2 regions of the Yersinia hibernica genome follow, and region 2 is predicted to be linked to the other one. Evidence: predicted binding sites of a transcription regulator. Region 2 holds the regulator's gene; the other holds the start of a gene.

Region 1 (8,051 bases), 1.6 Mb from region 2:
CGCCAGATGAACATGCTAAATCAACAGTTTGAAACATTGCGACTACAGAAAAAACGCCTGCAAATGACCGGTGATTTTGACAGTAAATCGCAAGACCGAATTGAAGCCGAATGGGGCGAACTGCAACGCAGTCATCTGGCGATGATGGAGAAATTACGCGGTCTGCAAGCAGACCAAAATCGCTACACACTGCTGTTGCGGGATATGAATGGGCAAATTCACCCACTGCCGCTTAGCCAAATCAACCGTGCTTGGTATCCCAATGCGATGAGTTTTGGCCAGAAACTGCGCCATTTTGCGCTGCAAACCTATCAGTTTCTGACCGATAACCCGCGGAATGCCAATACTGAGGGCGGGGTGTTCCCGGCTATTTTTGGCACTATTTTGATGGTGATATTGATGTCCATCGTGGTGATGCCATTGGGGGTCATTGCGGCAGTTTATTTACATGAGTATGCCGGGAAAAATTGGCTGACTCGGATGATTCGAATTTCCGTGGTGAATTTAGCCGGCGTGCCATCCATTGTTTATGGGGTATTTGGCCTCGGTTTCTTTGTCTATTTTATCGGCGGCTCACTGGATAAACTGTTTTACCCCGAAGCACTGCCCAACCCGACCTTCGGTACGCCGGGCGTATTATGGGCGGCATTGACACTGGCATTATTGACATTGCCGGTGGTGATTGTGGCGACTGAAGAGGGGTTATCGCGCATTCCGGCCAGCTTACGGCAAGGTTCACTTGCGCTAGGGGCGAATAAAGCTGAAACACTGTGGCATATTGTGTTGCCAATGGCCGCGCCGGCCATGATTACCGGGCTAATTTTGGCGGTAGCACGGGCCGCAGGAGAAACGGCTCCGCTGATGTTGGTGGGGGTGGTAAAATCAGCGCCACTCTTGCCAGTCGACGGTGTTTTCCCATACCTGCATTTAGAACGTAAATTTATGCATTTAAGCTTCCAGATATATGACATGGCATTCCAAAGCCCCAATGTAGAAGCGGCCCGGCCATTAGTGTTCGCCACCGCGTTATTGCTGGTTATCATTGTGGTGGGCCTTAATTTAGCGGCTATTGGTATTCGCCACCATTTGCGCGAAAAATATCGTGGTTTAATGCTGTGACTGAACTTTTTAACCCGCAGGACACTATATGGGATTGTTGATGCCGGATGCGCTGCCACTGTTTGATGTGCAGCAACTGACTCACGAGCAAACTGCCTTGGCGGTCGAAAAGCTCAATTTATTCTACGGCGACAAACAGGTGCTGCACGATATTTCCTTTAATGTGCCCAAGCACCGTGTTACCGCGTTGATTGGCCCTTCCGGTTGTGGCAAATCAACGTTATTACGCTGTTTTAACCGGATGAATGATTTACTGGATAACTGCCGTTTTGAAGGGCAGATCCGTCTTGGTAGCGAAGTTATCACGGATAAATCCACTGATGTTGCGGCATTGCGTCGGCGGGTTGGGATGGTGTTCCAGCGGCCAAATCCCTTCCCAAAATCTATTTATGAGAATGTGGTCTATGGCCTGCGTTTGCAGGGCATTGGTGATAGGCGGGTTCTCGATGATGCCGTTGAGCGCTCATTACGGGCCGCTGCTTTGTGGCATGAAGTCAAAGACCGGCTGCGCGAAAACGCGTTTCGCCTCTCCAGTGGTCAGCAACAGCGCTTAGTGATAGCCAGAGCCATCGCGATTGAGCCACAAGTGCTGTTGCTGGATGAGCCGACATCGGCATTGGATCCTATTTCGACATTGACAATTGAAGAGCTTATTACTGAATTAAAACAGCGATATACCGTAGTGCTAGTGACCCATAATATGCAGCAGGCCGCAAGAGTTTCAGATTACACCGCTTTTATCCATCAGGGGGCGCTGGTGGAATATAATGATACCGACGCACTGTTTACTTCGCCACATCAGCGGCGTACGGAAGACTATATTACTGGGCGCTACGGTTGATTCGGCGAGGTTGGCACTGAAGCGACGTGGGTTGCTACAGTGCCAATGGATGACCGGGCTATCGGCTAAGCACTCTTTATCGATGGCGTTTTATATTTGGCCAAATATTGTGGCTGGAAAATACACATGCGGATGGCAGTGCGATATTCGCCATTGATAAAGAACTCTTGTTTTAACTCACCCTCTAACTCAAAACCTAATTTGCTGTAGATATGAATAGCTTTTTCATTTTCTTTATCCACAATCAAATACAGTTTATACAAGTTCAATACGGAAAAACCGTATTCCATTGCCAATCTGGCGGCTGAACCGGCATAACCTTTGCCTTGATGGGCTGGGTCGATAATAATCTGAAATTCAGCACGGCGGTGAATATGGTTAATTTCCACTAACTCGACCAGGCCCGCTTTCGTACCCTGACTTTCAATAATAAAGCGTCGCTCGCTCTGATCATGAATATGCTTATCATATAAATCAGACAGCTCGACAAAGGCCTCGTAAGGCTCTTCAAACCAATAGCGCATGACGCTGGCATTATTATCTAGTTGATGAACAAACGGCAGATCATCCCGTTCCAGTGGACGTAACCGGACGCTGCTAGTGCTAGACATGCTTATTCCTCGTGTGACGACAGCGGTTGCTGCCCTAGAAATTATACTATCAGCATAAGGTATGAGCACAGGAAATTAAAAAAGGCGCTCACCCAAAAATGGCAGCGCCTTTAGCGTTTATATCTTAATGGCGTTATTCCGCCGCGTAGCCTTGTACAGGTAAGCGCTCACCATCCAACCAAGCAGCATTATCTCGCATCAATAGCCGGCCATCAGTGAACCAACTGACCACCAGCGGATAAATATTGTGCTCCTGAGTTTGCACTCTCTCGACCACATCCTCTTCGCTATCATCACTGAAAATCGGCACTTTGGCTTGCAGGATAACAGGGCCGCCATCCAGCTCTTCAGTGACAAAATGCACTGAAGTACCGTGTTCCCGATCACCGTTTTCCAAGGCTTGGCGATGAGTGTGTAGGCCGGGGTATTTTGGCAGTAAGGAGGGGTGAATATTCAACATCCGGCCAGCGTAATGCTGCACAAACTCCGGGCTGAGAATGCGCATATAACCCGCCAGCACCAGTAAATCAGGCTGATACTGGTCGATGGCCTGCGCCAATGCCAGATCAAAACTGGCCCGCGAGGCATACGTTTTCGCATCCAGCGCCTGCTGTGCAATGCCCGCCAGTGCAGCGCGTTCGAGCCCATAAGCTTGCGGATTATTACTGAATACAGCACTAATTTCGCCTGAAATACGCCCTTGTTGCTGGGCATCAATCAGTGCCTGTAAGTTACTTCCCTGGCCTGAAATCAAAACCACGATTTTCTTCATAATGATTAATTAATCACCACTTGCTCGTCACTTTCAGTTGCCGCCGCGATCACCCCGATTTTCCAGGCTTTTTCACCCGACGCGGTCAGTTGCTCAACGGCAATATCGGCCAGTTCTGCCGGAAGCGCCACCACCATGCCGACACCGCAGTTAAATGTGCGATACATTTCATGGCGGCTGACATTACCGGCGTGCTGTAACCAGCTAAATACCGCCGGCCACTGCCAGCTCGCTTCATCGATAACGGCTTGAGTCCCTTGTGGCAATACGCGTGGGATATTTTCCCAGAAGCCGCCGCCGGTCAGGTGAGCAATAGCATGAATATCAAGTTGCTCAATCAAGCTAAGGATGGATTTCACATAGATTTTGGTGGGTTCCAGCAAATGATCCGCCAGAGATTTACCGTCCAATTGAGTCTGTTCTGGGTCGGTGTTACTGACTTCCAGAATTTTACGTACCAGTGAATAGCCATTTGAATGCGGGCCGCTGGCGCCTAGGGCTACCAGAGCATCACCCGGAGCGACCTTGCTGCCGTCAATAATTTCAGATTTTTCGACTACACCAACACAGAAGCCAGCAACGTCGTAATCTTCGCCGTGGTACATCCCCGGCATTTCGGCGGTCTCGCCACCCACCAGTGCACAACCTGATTGTTTACATCCTTCAGCGATACCGGTAATCACACTGGCGGCAGTGTCCACATCCAGTTTGCCGGTAGCAAAGTAGTCTAGGAAGAACAGTGGTTCAGCACCTTGAACTACCAAGTCATTAACACACATCGCGACTAAATCGATACCAATGGTATCGTGGCGTTTCAAGTCCATTGCCAGGCGCAGCTTGGTGCCAACGCCATCAGTGCCTGAAACAAGAATCGGTTCACGGTATTTTTGCGGCAAAGCGCACAGGGCACCGAACCCGCCCAATCCTCCCATCACTTCTGGGCGACGGGTTTGTTTAACCACACCTTTTATGCGATCAACAAGGTCATTGCCGGCATCAATATCTACACCTGCGTCTTTATAGCTGAGAGAGGTTTTGTTGGTCACTGCGAGGTCCCCACGGCGGTTGGCGGTTTAAGCATAGAAAGAAAACGCGACAATTCTAACAGCGCAGGCAAACGTTTGCGAGTAGCTTGTGATATCACGCTGATTTTTAGCTTGCTTGACTTAATAATGATTTTCTATTGATCTGAATCAGGCTATTCATTGTGGCGTTCAAAAAAAAAGGCGGTATAATCTCGCGATTTTTTTGGCCGCCAGCCGCCTAACCGGGAGAAAAATAATGAAGATCGTTGAGGTGAAACACCCGCTAGTAAAACATAAACTTGGTTTGATGCGTGAGAATGATATCAGTACAAAGCGTTTTCGCGAGTTAGCGTCTGAAGTAGGGAGTTTGCTGACTTACGTGGCAACCGCTGATCTGGAGACTGAGAAAGTCACCATCGAAGGTTGGAACGGGCCGGTTGAGATTGAACAGATTAAAGGTAAGAAAATCACGGTAGTGCCTATTCTGCGTGCCGGTTTGGGCATGATGGAAGGGGTCTTGGAAAATGTCCCTAGCGCTCGTATCAGTGTGGTCGGTGTCTATCGCGACGAAGAGACACTAAAACCAGTACCTTACTTCCAAAAGCTGGTGTCGCATATTGACGAGCGCATGGCGTTGGTGGTTGACCCGATGCTGGCAACCGGTGGTTCGATGATTGCGACCATTGATTTGCTTAAGAATGCCGGCTGTAAGAGCATCAAAGTCTTGGTGCTGGTTGCCGCCCCTGAAGGGATTAAAGCATTGGAAGCCGCTCATCCAGATGTCGAGTTGTACACCGCTTCCATCGACCAAGGGTTGAACGAACACGGTTACATCATCCCTGGATTGGGTGATGCCGGTGATAAGATTTTCGGAACGAAATAACAGATGATAGCCGACTCGATAGTCGGCTTTTTTTTGAATAATTTTTTTGCATAAACCCCTTCATACCTAAACAACTGGGCGTTGCAGCAGAGCCGCACACAAGTGAAACCTAATAAGCTGACTTAAAATCAGTGAGTTGGCTGAGTCAGTGTGGCGAATTCCGTTGCAATGTTAAGTTAGAAAAGTATGCACATAATCTTAATTAGAGGATAGAGAAATGAGCCGTCGCACCATTGGCGTCAGCGAGCGTCCACCGCTGCTCCAGACGATCCCCCTGAGTTTTCAACATTTATTCGCAATGTTTGGTGCCACAGTTTTAGTTCCTATTCTGTTTAAAATTAACCCGGCCACAGTGCTGTTGTTTAATGGTATCGGCACTTTGCTTTACTTATTCATTTGTAAGGGAAAAATTCCGGCTTATCTGGGCTCCAGCTTCGCCTTTATTTCGCCGGTATTACTGTTGTTGCCACTGGGGTACGAAGTTGCACTGGGCGGTTTTATCATGTGCGGCGTGCTGTTTTGTCTGGTGGCATTGATTGTAAAAAAAGCCGGTACTGGCTGGCTGAATGTGCTCTTCCCGCCAGCGGCAATGGGGGCGATTGTTGCGGTTATCGGCCTTGAACTGGCGGGGGTTGCTGCCGGTATGGCGGGGTTATTACCCGCGCCAGGGGTGACGGTCGATTCAACCACCATCATCATTTCAATGGTGACATTGGGTGTCACTATTTTGGGTTCGGTGCTGTTCCGTGGCTTTTTTGCCATTATTCCTATTCTGATTGGTGTGCTGGTCGGCTATGCCTTGTCATTCGTGATGGGGGTGGTGGATTTGACTCCTATCCGCGATGCCCATTGGTTTGCTTTACCGACGTTCTATACCCCGCGCTTTGAGTGGTTCGCTATTTTGACCATCTTACCTGCAGCACTGGTGGTGATTGCCGAGCATATTGGGCACTTGGTGGTCACCGCGAATATCGTGAAAAAAGATTTGATTCGTGACCCTGGCCTGCATCGTTCAATGTTTGCTAATGGTATTTCAACCGTGATTTCCGGTTTCTTCGGCTCCACACCGAATACCACTTACGGTGAGAATATCGGTGTGATGGCGATAACCCGTGTTTACAGCACTTGGGTTATTGGTGGCGCAGCGGTTCTGGCCATTATGCTCTCTTGTATCGGTAAATTGGCTGCCGCCATCCAGGCGGTGCCGGTGCCGGTTATGGGCGGTGTTTCATTGCTGCTGTACGGCGTCATTGCGGCGTCAGGTATCCGGGTGCTGATTGAGTCAAAAGTGGACTACAACAAAGCGCAAAACCTGATTTTAACCTCTGTTATTCTGATAATCGGGGTGAGTGGCGCAAAAGTGAATATTGGTGCCACTGAGCTGAAAGGGATGGCGCTGGCGACAGTTGTTGGCATCGGCCTGAGCTTGCTGTTCAAAGTGATCAGTTTGGTTCGCACTGAAGAAGAGATTATTGAAACAACAGAAGACGAACCGGCACTTAAGTAAAAGTTACCTCTGGCCGCGCCGCACTTGTCGGTTCGGCCAGTTTTTCGCCTCAGTTCAGGTTTTTATGCTGTTGTAATTTTTTGTGGTAAGCTTGCCATGTTTTCCCGCCCGTTTTGTTGGTTGAGGTGCTTCTGAATACGCCGGCACAGCTTTCACTGCCACTCTATCTTCCCGATGATGAAACTTTTGCTAGTTTTTATCCGGGGGAGAACCCGTCCCTATTAGCGGCTATCCAGTCTGCTGTTCATCAGTCTCATGGCAGTTATATCTATTTCTGGTCACGCGAGGGTGGCGGGCGTAGCCATTTGTTGCATGCTGCTTGTGCTGAGTTATCGCAAAAAGGTGAGGCAGTGGGTTATGTTCCGCTGGATAAACGCGCTTATTTTGTGCCGGAAGTGCTGGATGGTATGGAACAGCTGGCACTGGTTTGTATTGATAATATTGAGTGTATTGCTGGTGATGAACAGTGGGAAATGGCGATATTTAATCTCTACAACCGCATTGTAGAGACTGGCCGAACCCGATTATTGATAACCGGTGATCGCCCGCCACGGCAATTGAACCTCGGTTTACCTGATTTGGCCTCTCGGCTCGATTGGGGGCAAATCTATAAATTGCAGCCCTTGTCAGATGATGAGAAATTGCAGGCTTTGCAATTACGCGCCAAATTGCGAGGTTTTGAGTTACCGGAAGATGTGGGGCGTTTTCTGTTAAAACGCCTGGATCGGGAAATGCGCACTCTGTTTATGACCTTAGATCAGCTTGATCGCGCCTCTATTACTGCACAACGTAAGTTGACCATTCCTTTCGTGAAAGAGATTCTGGGGTTGTAATCCCGCTATTGGCGCGGTGTTAGCTGCCTGTCCCCCAATAACAGTGGGGAGGGCTAAATCATTATTTTTCAATTAGTTAATCATGGTTATAAAATTTCAAGCACCTGCTCTGGTGGGCGGCCAATCCGAGCCTGGTCGTGATAAACCACGATTGGGCGCTCGATCAGTTTCGGATAATGGTGCATGGCTTGCAGTAATTGATCTTGTGTCAGGGCCTTATCCGCCAGATTCAGCTCTTTATACAGCTCCTCTTTGGTGCGCATTAATTGCCGCGCGTCACTGAAACCCAACTGTTGCAGTAATTCTTTTAACGTCGCCACTGAGGGCGGGGTATCTAAATACAATATTACCTGCGGTTTAATTCCGTGCTGCTCAACTAACGCGAGAGTTTCCCGGCTTTTGGAACAACGCGGATTGTGGTAAATCGTGACGTTTTTCATCATACTTTCCTTAGGACTTC
Region 2 (8,051 bases):
AATCCAATGATCCTGAAGCTACTCTTTTGTATTTTCAGGATTTACCCAGTCTCTAGTCGACTGGTCTATTAATATAGGACGCACCATGAAGACTGCTAAACTGTTCTCCCCCGTGAAAGTTGGCGCGCTCACTTTGCCGAACCGTGTATTTATGGCGCCACTGACACGCCTGCGTAGTATTGAACCAGGTGATATTCCAACCCCATTGATGGCTGAATATTATCGTCAACGAGCCAGCGCGGGGTTGATTATCACCGAAGCCACCCAGATTTCTTTTCAAGCGAAAGGCTATGCCGGGGCTCCGGGGTTACACACTCAAGAGCAGTTAGCCGCGTGGAAAAAAATCACTCAAGCGGTTCACGATGAAGGCGGCCATATTGCGGTGCAGTTATGGCATGTTGGCCGAATTTCACACAACAGTTTACAGCCGGGTCAACAAGCCCCGGTAGCGCCTTCCGCCATTGCCGCAGACACCCGCACTACCGTGCGCGATGAAACGGGTGCTTGGGTTCGTGTTCCCTGCTCTACCCCACGCGCACTGGAAACGCATGAAATCCCAGGCATCATTAATGATTTCCGCCAGGCAACAGCCAATGCCCGTGAAGCGGGATTTGATTATATTGAACTGCATGCAGCCCATGGCTATTTATTGCACCAATTTATGTCGCCAGCATCGAACCAACGTAGCGACCAATACGGTGGCAGCATTGAAAACCGTACTCGTCTAACGCTGGAAGTGGTTGATGCCACGGCTGCCGAATGGGGCGCTGAGCATATTGGCATTCGAATTTCACCTTTAGGGCCATTCAATGGCCTGGATAATGGCGAAGACCAAGAAGAAGCCGCGTTATATCTGGTCGAAGAGTTAAATAAACGTCATATTGCTTATCTGCATATTTCAGAGCCAGACTGGGCTGGGGGTAAACCTTACTCAGATGCATTCCGCGATGCCGTGCGCGCCCGTTTCAACGGGGTGATTGTCGGTGCGGGTGCCTATACTGCAGAAAAGGCTGAAAACCTGATTGAAAAAGGATTTATTGATGCCGTTGCCTTTGGCCGCAGCTATATTTCCAACCCGGACCTGCTTGAACGTTTACAACAAAATGCGCCACTGAATGACCCCGACGGCGATACTTTCTATGGCGGTGGGGCTAAGGGCTACACCGACTACCCGACATTGTGATTTATCAGTAGGTTAAATCATTAAATAACAGTCAGTTAGAAGATAATTCTGACTGACTGTTTTGTTTTTGGGCAATAGAAGATGACGAGGTAGTGAGGGAAGCCATATTGCGATATGATGATGACTTAGTTTTGATTTATAATGATTTTTAAAAATTAAACTATTAATTATAAAGAGGTATTATGAAGCGCTTACTCCATACCATGATCCGCGTCGGTGACCTGCAACGTTCCATCGATTTCTACACCAAGGTATTAGGGATGCGTTTACTGCGTACCAGCGAAAATACCGAGTACAAATACTCGCTGGCATTCGTCGGTTACAGTGATGAAAGTGAAGGTTCAGTGATTGAGCTGACCTATAACTGGGGCGTTGATAGCTACGAAATGGGCACTGCATTTGGTCATCTGGCGCTAGGTGTTGATGATGTTGCCGCCACTTGTGACCAAATTCGTCATGCCGGGGGCAAAGTGACCCGCGAGGCAGGCCCGGTCAAAGGCGGTAATACTATTATTGCTTTTGTTGAAGATCCCGACGGCTACAAAATCGAGTTAATCGAAAATAAAAGCGCCGGACACGGCCTTGGAAACTGATTAACCCCAAGGCACCACAAAGGTGCCTTTTTCTCATCGCGATATCCCCCTGCATCCCGCGCCAAAATTTGACATAATACGTGCTGAATTCGCTGAAGATAAGAAACTGATGGCAGATAAAAGTGACATTAACGCCCTGAGTGGCCGTTTTCGTGGGTATTACCCAGTAGTAATTGATGTAGAAACCGCCGGCTTTAATGCTAAAACCGATGCATTATTAGAAATTGCCGCCGTCACCTTGCAAATGAACCAAGAGGGTTGGTTACTGCCAGATGAAACACTGCATTTTCATGTAGAACCGTTCGAAGGGGCCAATCTGCAACCTGAAGCACTGGCGTTTAATGGGATCGACCCCACTAACCCGTTACGTGGTGCCGTCAGTGAACATGATGCTTTACATGCTATTTTTAAAGCTGTTCGCAAAGGACTGAAAGATAAAGGCTGTAACCGCGCAATTATCGTCGCGCATAATGCCCATTTTGATCACAGTTTTGTGATGGCGGCGGCCGAGCGCGCCAACTTGAAACGCAATCCATTCCACCCGTTCGCCACTTTTGACACTGCGGCCCTCAGTGGGCTAGTTCTGGGGCAAACAGTGTTGGCAAAAGCCTGCCTGACGGCCGGTATTCCGTTTGATAGTAGCCAAGCGCATTCCGCTTTATACGACACAATGCAAACAGCAAAATTATTCTGTGAGTTAGTCAATCGTTGGAAAAAACTGGGCGGTTGGCCAGTACCTGCGGGTGAGTCAGAATAATCTAGCACCAGAAAAAATAGACATTTCACGATAAAAAAAGGTGGCCTGCTAGCCACCTTTTTGTTGGTTGCACTGACCTACCCGCACATTACTCTGCTGCCGGTTTTTCTTCTTCAGTCCGGTATTTATCCGCTGTTTCTTTCAGCAACTGTTGCAACTCACCACGCTGATACATTTCCATCAGAATGTCGCAACCGCCAACCAATTCGCCATCAACCCACAACTGAGGGAATGTTGGCCAGTTAGCGTATTTTGGCAACTCAGCACGGATATCTGGGTTTTGCAGAATATCAACATAAGCAAAGCGTTCGCCACAAGCGGATAACGCCTGTACAGCCTGAGCAGAGAAACCGCAGTTTGGCAGCTTAGGTGAACCCTTCATATAAAGCAGGATGGGGTTTTCTGCTATCTGGCGCTGAATTTTATCAATCGTCGTCATTTCTTGCTTCCTCAAGCCATTTTGTGGCTACAATACTGAGAACCTATTCATTAGGGCTATTTTATTATTGCGTCCGGCCTATTGTAGCGACTGCCACGACTGGAATAAAACGCCATCTTTTGCAGGGGCTTTACTCTGTCAGCAAATGGTTATACTGTCAGCTACAAATATGTGCATTTAGAATAACATTTTTGATCCCCACACTTCATTATTATCTTCATTGTGGGATGGCAAAAATATCGAGTGGCTAACCCGTTGACGTATGGTTGATTTAAGGCCGTTAGCCGTGTAAAAAAGCGACAATTGCGACGCCATTAACGTTTTCTCACAATATCGATTAGAATCCTGTCGCTCTCTGCTTTTTTATATCCGAAGTTTCAGCAATACTGTGACTCTTCATATTCATTTCAGGGCCAAGGTGGGTAGCGTTATTATGCGTTTAATACTTACGCTGTTTGTGCTGCTGTTTACCCAGTTATTTCTAAACCTCGCGCACGCGTCACCGCAGGCTCACGTCTCGGCTGAGCAAAAGAAAGGTCAAATCAGTCAAGCCAGCGCTGATGAGCGTAAAAAACGCAAAGCTGATAAAAATATCAAAAAAACTAAAGTTGATAACAATAAAGCCACCAGTAAAAACATCACAAATAAAACAACCGCCGCCACTGCCAGTAAAACCATAAAGAAGAAAGCACAAGCGGTCAGTAAACCCACCAATAAGAAATTAAATAGCAATAAAGCAATGGCGAATAAAGCATCTCATATTAAAACTACCGCCAATAAAAAAGCCTCCGTTAGCAAAAAAGAAAAAGTCGCTTATGGTCGCCAGCGAAATAAAGCTCAAGGTAAAGCCAATACTGAATTAGCGCTAAATAATAAAATAAAGCTCAGCCCTGCTCATAAAAAACGCTACCAACACGCCAAACAGACTGCAATGAGTAAACTGATGAAGCAAGTCGGTAAACCTTATCGCTGGGGCGGTAGCTCCCCTAATACCGGTTTTGATTGCAGCGGGCTGATTTATTATGCCTATAAAGATGTCATCAGGATAAAAATGCCACGTACCGCTAATGAAATGTATCATTTACGTGATGCAGCACCGGTGAAACGCGCTGAATTAGAAAGTGGTGATTTAGTGTTCTTCAATATTGCCAACCGTGGTGTTGCTGACCATGTTGGGGTTTATTTAGGCAACGGAAAGTTTATTCAGTCCCCACGAACCGGTGAAGAAATTCGCATTAGCATGATGGATAATGACTATTGGCAAGATCATTATGTCGGCGCTCGCCGTGTCGTAACACCGAAAACCATCCGCTAATCGCATCACCACACCCGATAGGCTTATCGGGTGCCATTCCCCATTAATCTGTGTGGTTATACCTGTTATTCCTGCCGAAAGTTGTTAAAATTAATACCCACAACAAAAATACAACAATTACGATTTTAACCGCCCCTCACCTTTCTTAGCGCTGGCTAATGATTGAATTTGAGGAGCAAACACCCTGAGCAACCCCGAAAGGAGAGCGCGATGTCTTTTGAATTACCGGCATTACCTTATGCACAAAATGCACTGGAACCGCACATTTCTGCTGAAACGCTGGAATACCATTACGGCAAGCACCACAACACCTATGTGGTCAACCTCAATAATCTGATTAAAGATACCGAATTTGCGGGTAAAACCCTGGAAGAGATAGTCAAAACCTCCAGTGGTGGCATCTTTAATAATGCGGCCCAAGTCTGGAATCACACCTTTTACTGGCACTGTTTGTCACCCAATGGGGGCGGCGAACCGACAGGCAAAATTGCCGCTGCCATTCAGCAATCTTTCGGTTCTTTCGCTGAATTTAAAGCACAATTTACTGATGCCGCAGTGAAAAACTTTGGTGCGGGCTGGACGTGGCTGGTCAAAAAAGCGGATGGCTCCCTAGCCATTGTCAGTACATCAAATGCAGCAACACCGCTGACGACCCAAGATAAGCCGCTGTTGACGGTGGATGTATGGGAACACGCTTATTATATTGATTATCGTAATGCGCGACCAAAATACCTGGAGAACTTCTGGGCTTTGGTTAACTGGTCTTTTGTTGAGCAGAATTTAGCTTAATCGCGGCGCAATAATTAAGGGCGGGTAAACCGCCCTACTTATCACCGGCATGCAGGTGAATTAATTCATTACCGCCACGAAGCTAAAGACAATAATCATTGCCAGCGCACCAACAGTGGTAATTAGCGACATCTTCAGATTGGTATCCATAAAAACTCCTCAGCCGGTTAATTTTAGTAGGGAAAAGGCACACAATGAGTGCGTCAAATCATTTTCCCACAGTTAGGGAAAAAAATCTTGTGCTCATTACGCACTTTATAACATTGATTAGCGCTTCCACTTTTCCTCCAGATCAGACAAAATTCGCAGTTCATAACTGCATACTGACTAATAACATCCAATAAATAGGCTCAGACCACCATCTGACTTCGCTCGCCAGCCCACTATCGTGTTGCTGTCTGAGCGGTATTCGAGTCATGCAGGCAAACGATTAACATAATACTTACCTGCTGTAACAGGTGAGCTTAGGAGTCATTTTTTCTATGGCAACGATTAAAGATGTGGCCAAACACGCGGGTGTGTCCACCACCACCGTTTCGCACGTTATCAATAAAACTCGTTTCGTCGCCGAAAATACCAAGGCCGCTGTGTGGGCGGCCATTAAAGAGCTGCATTATTCACCCAGCGCGGTGGCCCGTAGCTTGAAAGTCAATCACACCAAATCCATTGGCTTATTGGCGACATCCAGTGAAGCACCCTATTTTGCTGAAGTGATCGAGGCAGTTGAAAATAGCTGTTATAGCCAAGGTTACACCCTCATTTTATGTAACTCACATAATAATCTGGATAAACAAAAAGCCTATTTGGCCATGCTGGCACAAAAACGTGTCGATGGATTATTGGTGATGTGTTCTGAATATCCGGAACAATTACTGGGAATGTTGGAAGATTATCGCAATATCCCTATGGTGGTGATGGACTGGGGCACTGCTCGTGGCGATTTTACCGACTCGATTATTGATAATGCTTTCGAAGGCGGCTATTTAGCCGGTCGTTATCTTATCGAGCGCGGTCACCGCGATATTGGCGCTATTCCTGGTCAATTATCGCGTAATACCGGGGGGGGCCGCCATCAGGGCTTTTTGAAAGCCCTGGAAGAAGCCAATATTCCATTACGTGATGAGTGGGTGGTGCAAGGCGATTTTGAGCCGGAGTCTGGTTATAAGGCTATGCACCAAATTCTGACACAAAAACATCGTCCGACGGCCGTGTTCTGTGGTGGCGATATTATGGCAATGGGCGCAATATGTGCTGCGGATGAACTGGGCCTGCGAGTGCCACAAGATATTTCAGTGATCGGGTATGATAATGTGCGCAATGCCCGCTATTTCTCACCGGCGCTGACCACCATTCATCAACCCAAAGAGAGATTGGGTGAAATGGCTTTTGCCATGTTACTCGACCGTATTGTCAGTAAACGCGAAGACCCGCAAACCATTGAAGTCCATCCGAAACTGATAGAGCGCCGCTCTGTTGCTGATGGCCCCTATCGCGATTATCGCCGTTAAGCTTCCCCTGCCGGTAGCCCCACAGGTTACCGGCAGCTCATCCTGCCGCTCCCGGCGTGCCATCATTATCATCTTTTAGCCACTCATCATTTAGCGTGACACTGTCACCCAGATAATCCAGCATCCATGCTAAGGCTGGGGAATGATTATGCTGCTCCCAGGTCAAACAACACGGGCTGTCCGGCAGGGGCTCTGTCAGTGTTAATGCCGCCAATTTTCCTTGTTGAATCAATGGTGACACCATATGGGCCGGAACCATTCCGATACATAACCCTTCACACAAGCAGTCTATTCCCGTCGCCCAATCCGGTGCGACTAACCGCTGCTGATTATCCAATGTCCAGGTATCCCGTTTAGGTAAATTTCGCGCGGTATCCTCCAGGCACAAAGAGGGATAAGGCCGCAGCTGGTCATCATTAATAGGCCCGGTTAATTGGGCTAAAGGATGATTGACACTGACCACACAATGCCAGCTCAAAAAACCCATGTCACGAAACACAAACCGCCCACCCACCGGGATAGCACGTGTTGCCCCAATAGCCATATCAGCTTGCCCATCCACCAGTGCATCCCAGACGCCGTTAAACACTTCATAACGCACCCGCAATTCGATATCCGGGAAATGACGATAAAAATCCTGCACTAAACGGCGACTGCGCTGTGGTTTGACGATTTTATCAATCACAATATTTAATTGCCCGCGCCAACCATTCGCGACTTGCTGGCACTGACGGCGTGTGTCATTCATTTTTTTGATAACATCGCGGGCTTCTTTGATAAAAACTCTGCCTGCCTCCGTCAATTCTACGTCGCGATGACGCCGCGTAAATAAAGAGACCGCCAGCCACTCCTCTAATTGTCGTACAGTATAACTGACCGCGGACGGCACCCGGTGCAATTCTTGAGCGGCGGCACTGAAACTCCCGGTGCGAGCGACCGCATCCACCACATCCAATGAATATTCTGACCACATGTTTTTTTGCCTCAGCGAAACGCAATAGTGACTATCAAATTTTTTGATAGCATGTCGCAAATATTACCGTTTCACAACCGAATATCTCTGCGGCTAGAATGCCCCCCGCACTAAATTCCTAATGATAAAATGGCTAAAAGTAGTCAATCACCTGCAAAAAAATGATAAAGAGAAATAAAGAATGAAAACGTCTGCAAGTTTCATGTTCTACCTTGCCGGTTTAAGCATGTTGGGATACCTGGCGACCGATATGTATTTACCCGCCTTTGGTGCCATGCAACAAGAGTTACAAACCTCCGCCGGCTCTATCAGTGCCAGTCTCAGCATTTTTCTCGCCGGTTTTGCTATCGCCCAGCTTATCTGGGGGCCAGTCTCGGACAAATTAGGCCGTAAACCCGTGTTGTTAGCAGGGTTGGGTTTATTTGCTCTGGGTTGTCTGGGAATTTTATGGGTTGAAACGGCAACACAGTTACTGATCCTGCGCTTTATTCAGG

What was found. The regulator PurR, encoded in region 2, represses purine synthesis genes. The targets are predictions, from matches to a motif close to CANGCAAACGTTTGCNTG.
Positions count from the first base shown of each region.
Region 1: the regulator PurR is predicted to act here: its motif matches at 4,454-4,471, upstream of purM (phosphoribosylformylglycinamidine cyclo-ligase).

Region 1 covers NZ_CP032487.1:3,343,254-3,351,304, reverse strand. Annotated here, with positions in the region: gene pstA (phosphate ABC transporter permease PstA) at 1-1,119, shown strand, start outside; gene pstB (phosphate ABC transporter ATP-binding protein PstB) at 1,148-1,960, shown strand; gene speG (spermidine N1-acetyltransferase) at 2,026-2,571, opposite strand; gene purN (phosphoribosylglycinamide formyltransferase) at 2,705-3,343, opposite strand; gene purM (phosphoribosylformylglycinamidine cyclo-ligase) at 3,349-4,389, opposite strand; gene upp (uracil phosphoribosyltransferase) at 4,625-5,251, shown strand; gene uraA (uracil permease) at 5,469-6,758, shown strand; gene hda (DnaA inactivator Hda) at 6,884-7,591, shown strand; gene arsC (arsenate reductase (glutaredoxin)) at 7,678-8,031, opposite strand; gene bepA (beta-barrel assembly-enhancing protease) at 8,042-8,051, opposite strand, start outside.
Region 2 covers NZ_CP032487.1:1,695,716-1,703,766, reverse strand. Annotated here, with positions in the region: gene D5F51_RS08060 (TetR/AcrR family transcriptional regulator) at 1-2, shown strand, start outside; gene nemA (alkene reductase) at 86-1,183, shown strand; gene gloA (lactoylglutathione lyase) at 1,366-1,776, shown strand; gene rnt (ribonuclease T) at 1,886-2,533, shown strand; gene D5F51_RS08040 (Grx4 family monothiol glutaredoxin) at 2,622-2,972, opposite strand; gene D5F51_RS08035 (C40 family peptidase) at 3,406-4,287, shown strand; gene sodB (superoxide dismutase [Fe]) at 4,498-5,076, shown strand; gene cydH (cytochrome bd-I oxidase subunit CydH) at 5,137-5,226, opposite strand; gene purR (HTH-type transcriptional repressor PurR) at 5,559-6,584, shown strand; gene punR (DNA-binding transcriptional activator PunR) at 6,622-7,557, opposite strand; gene punC (purine nucleoside transporter PunC) at 7,739-8,051, shown strand, end outside.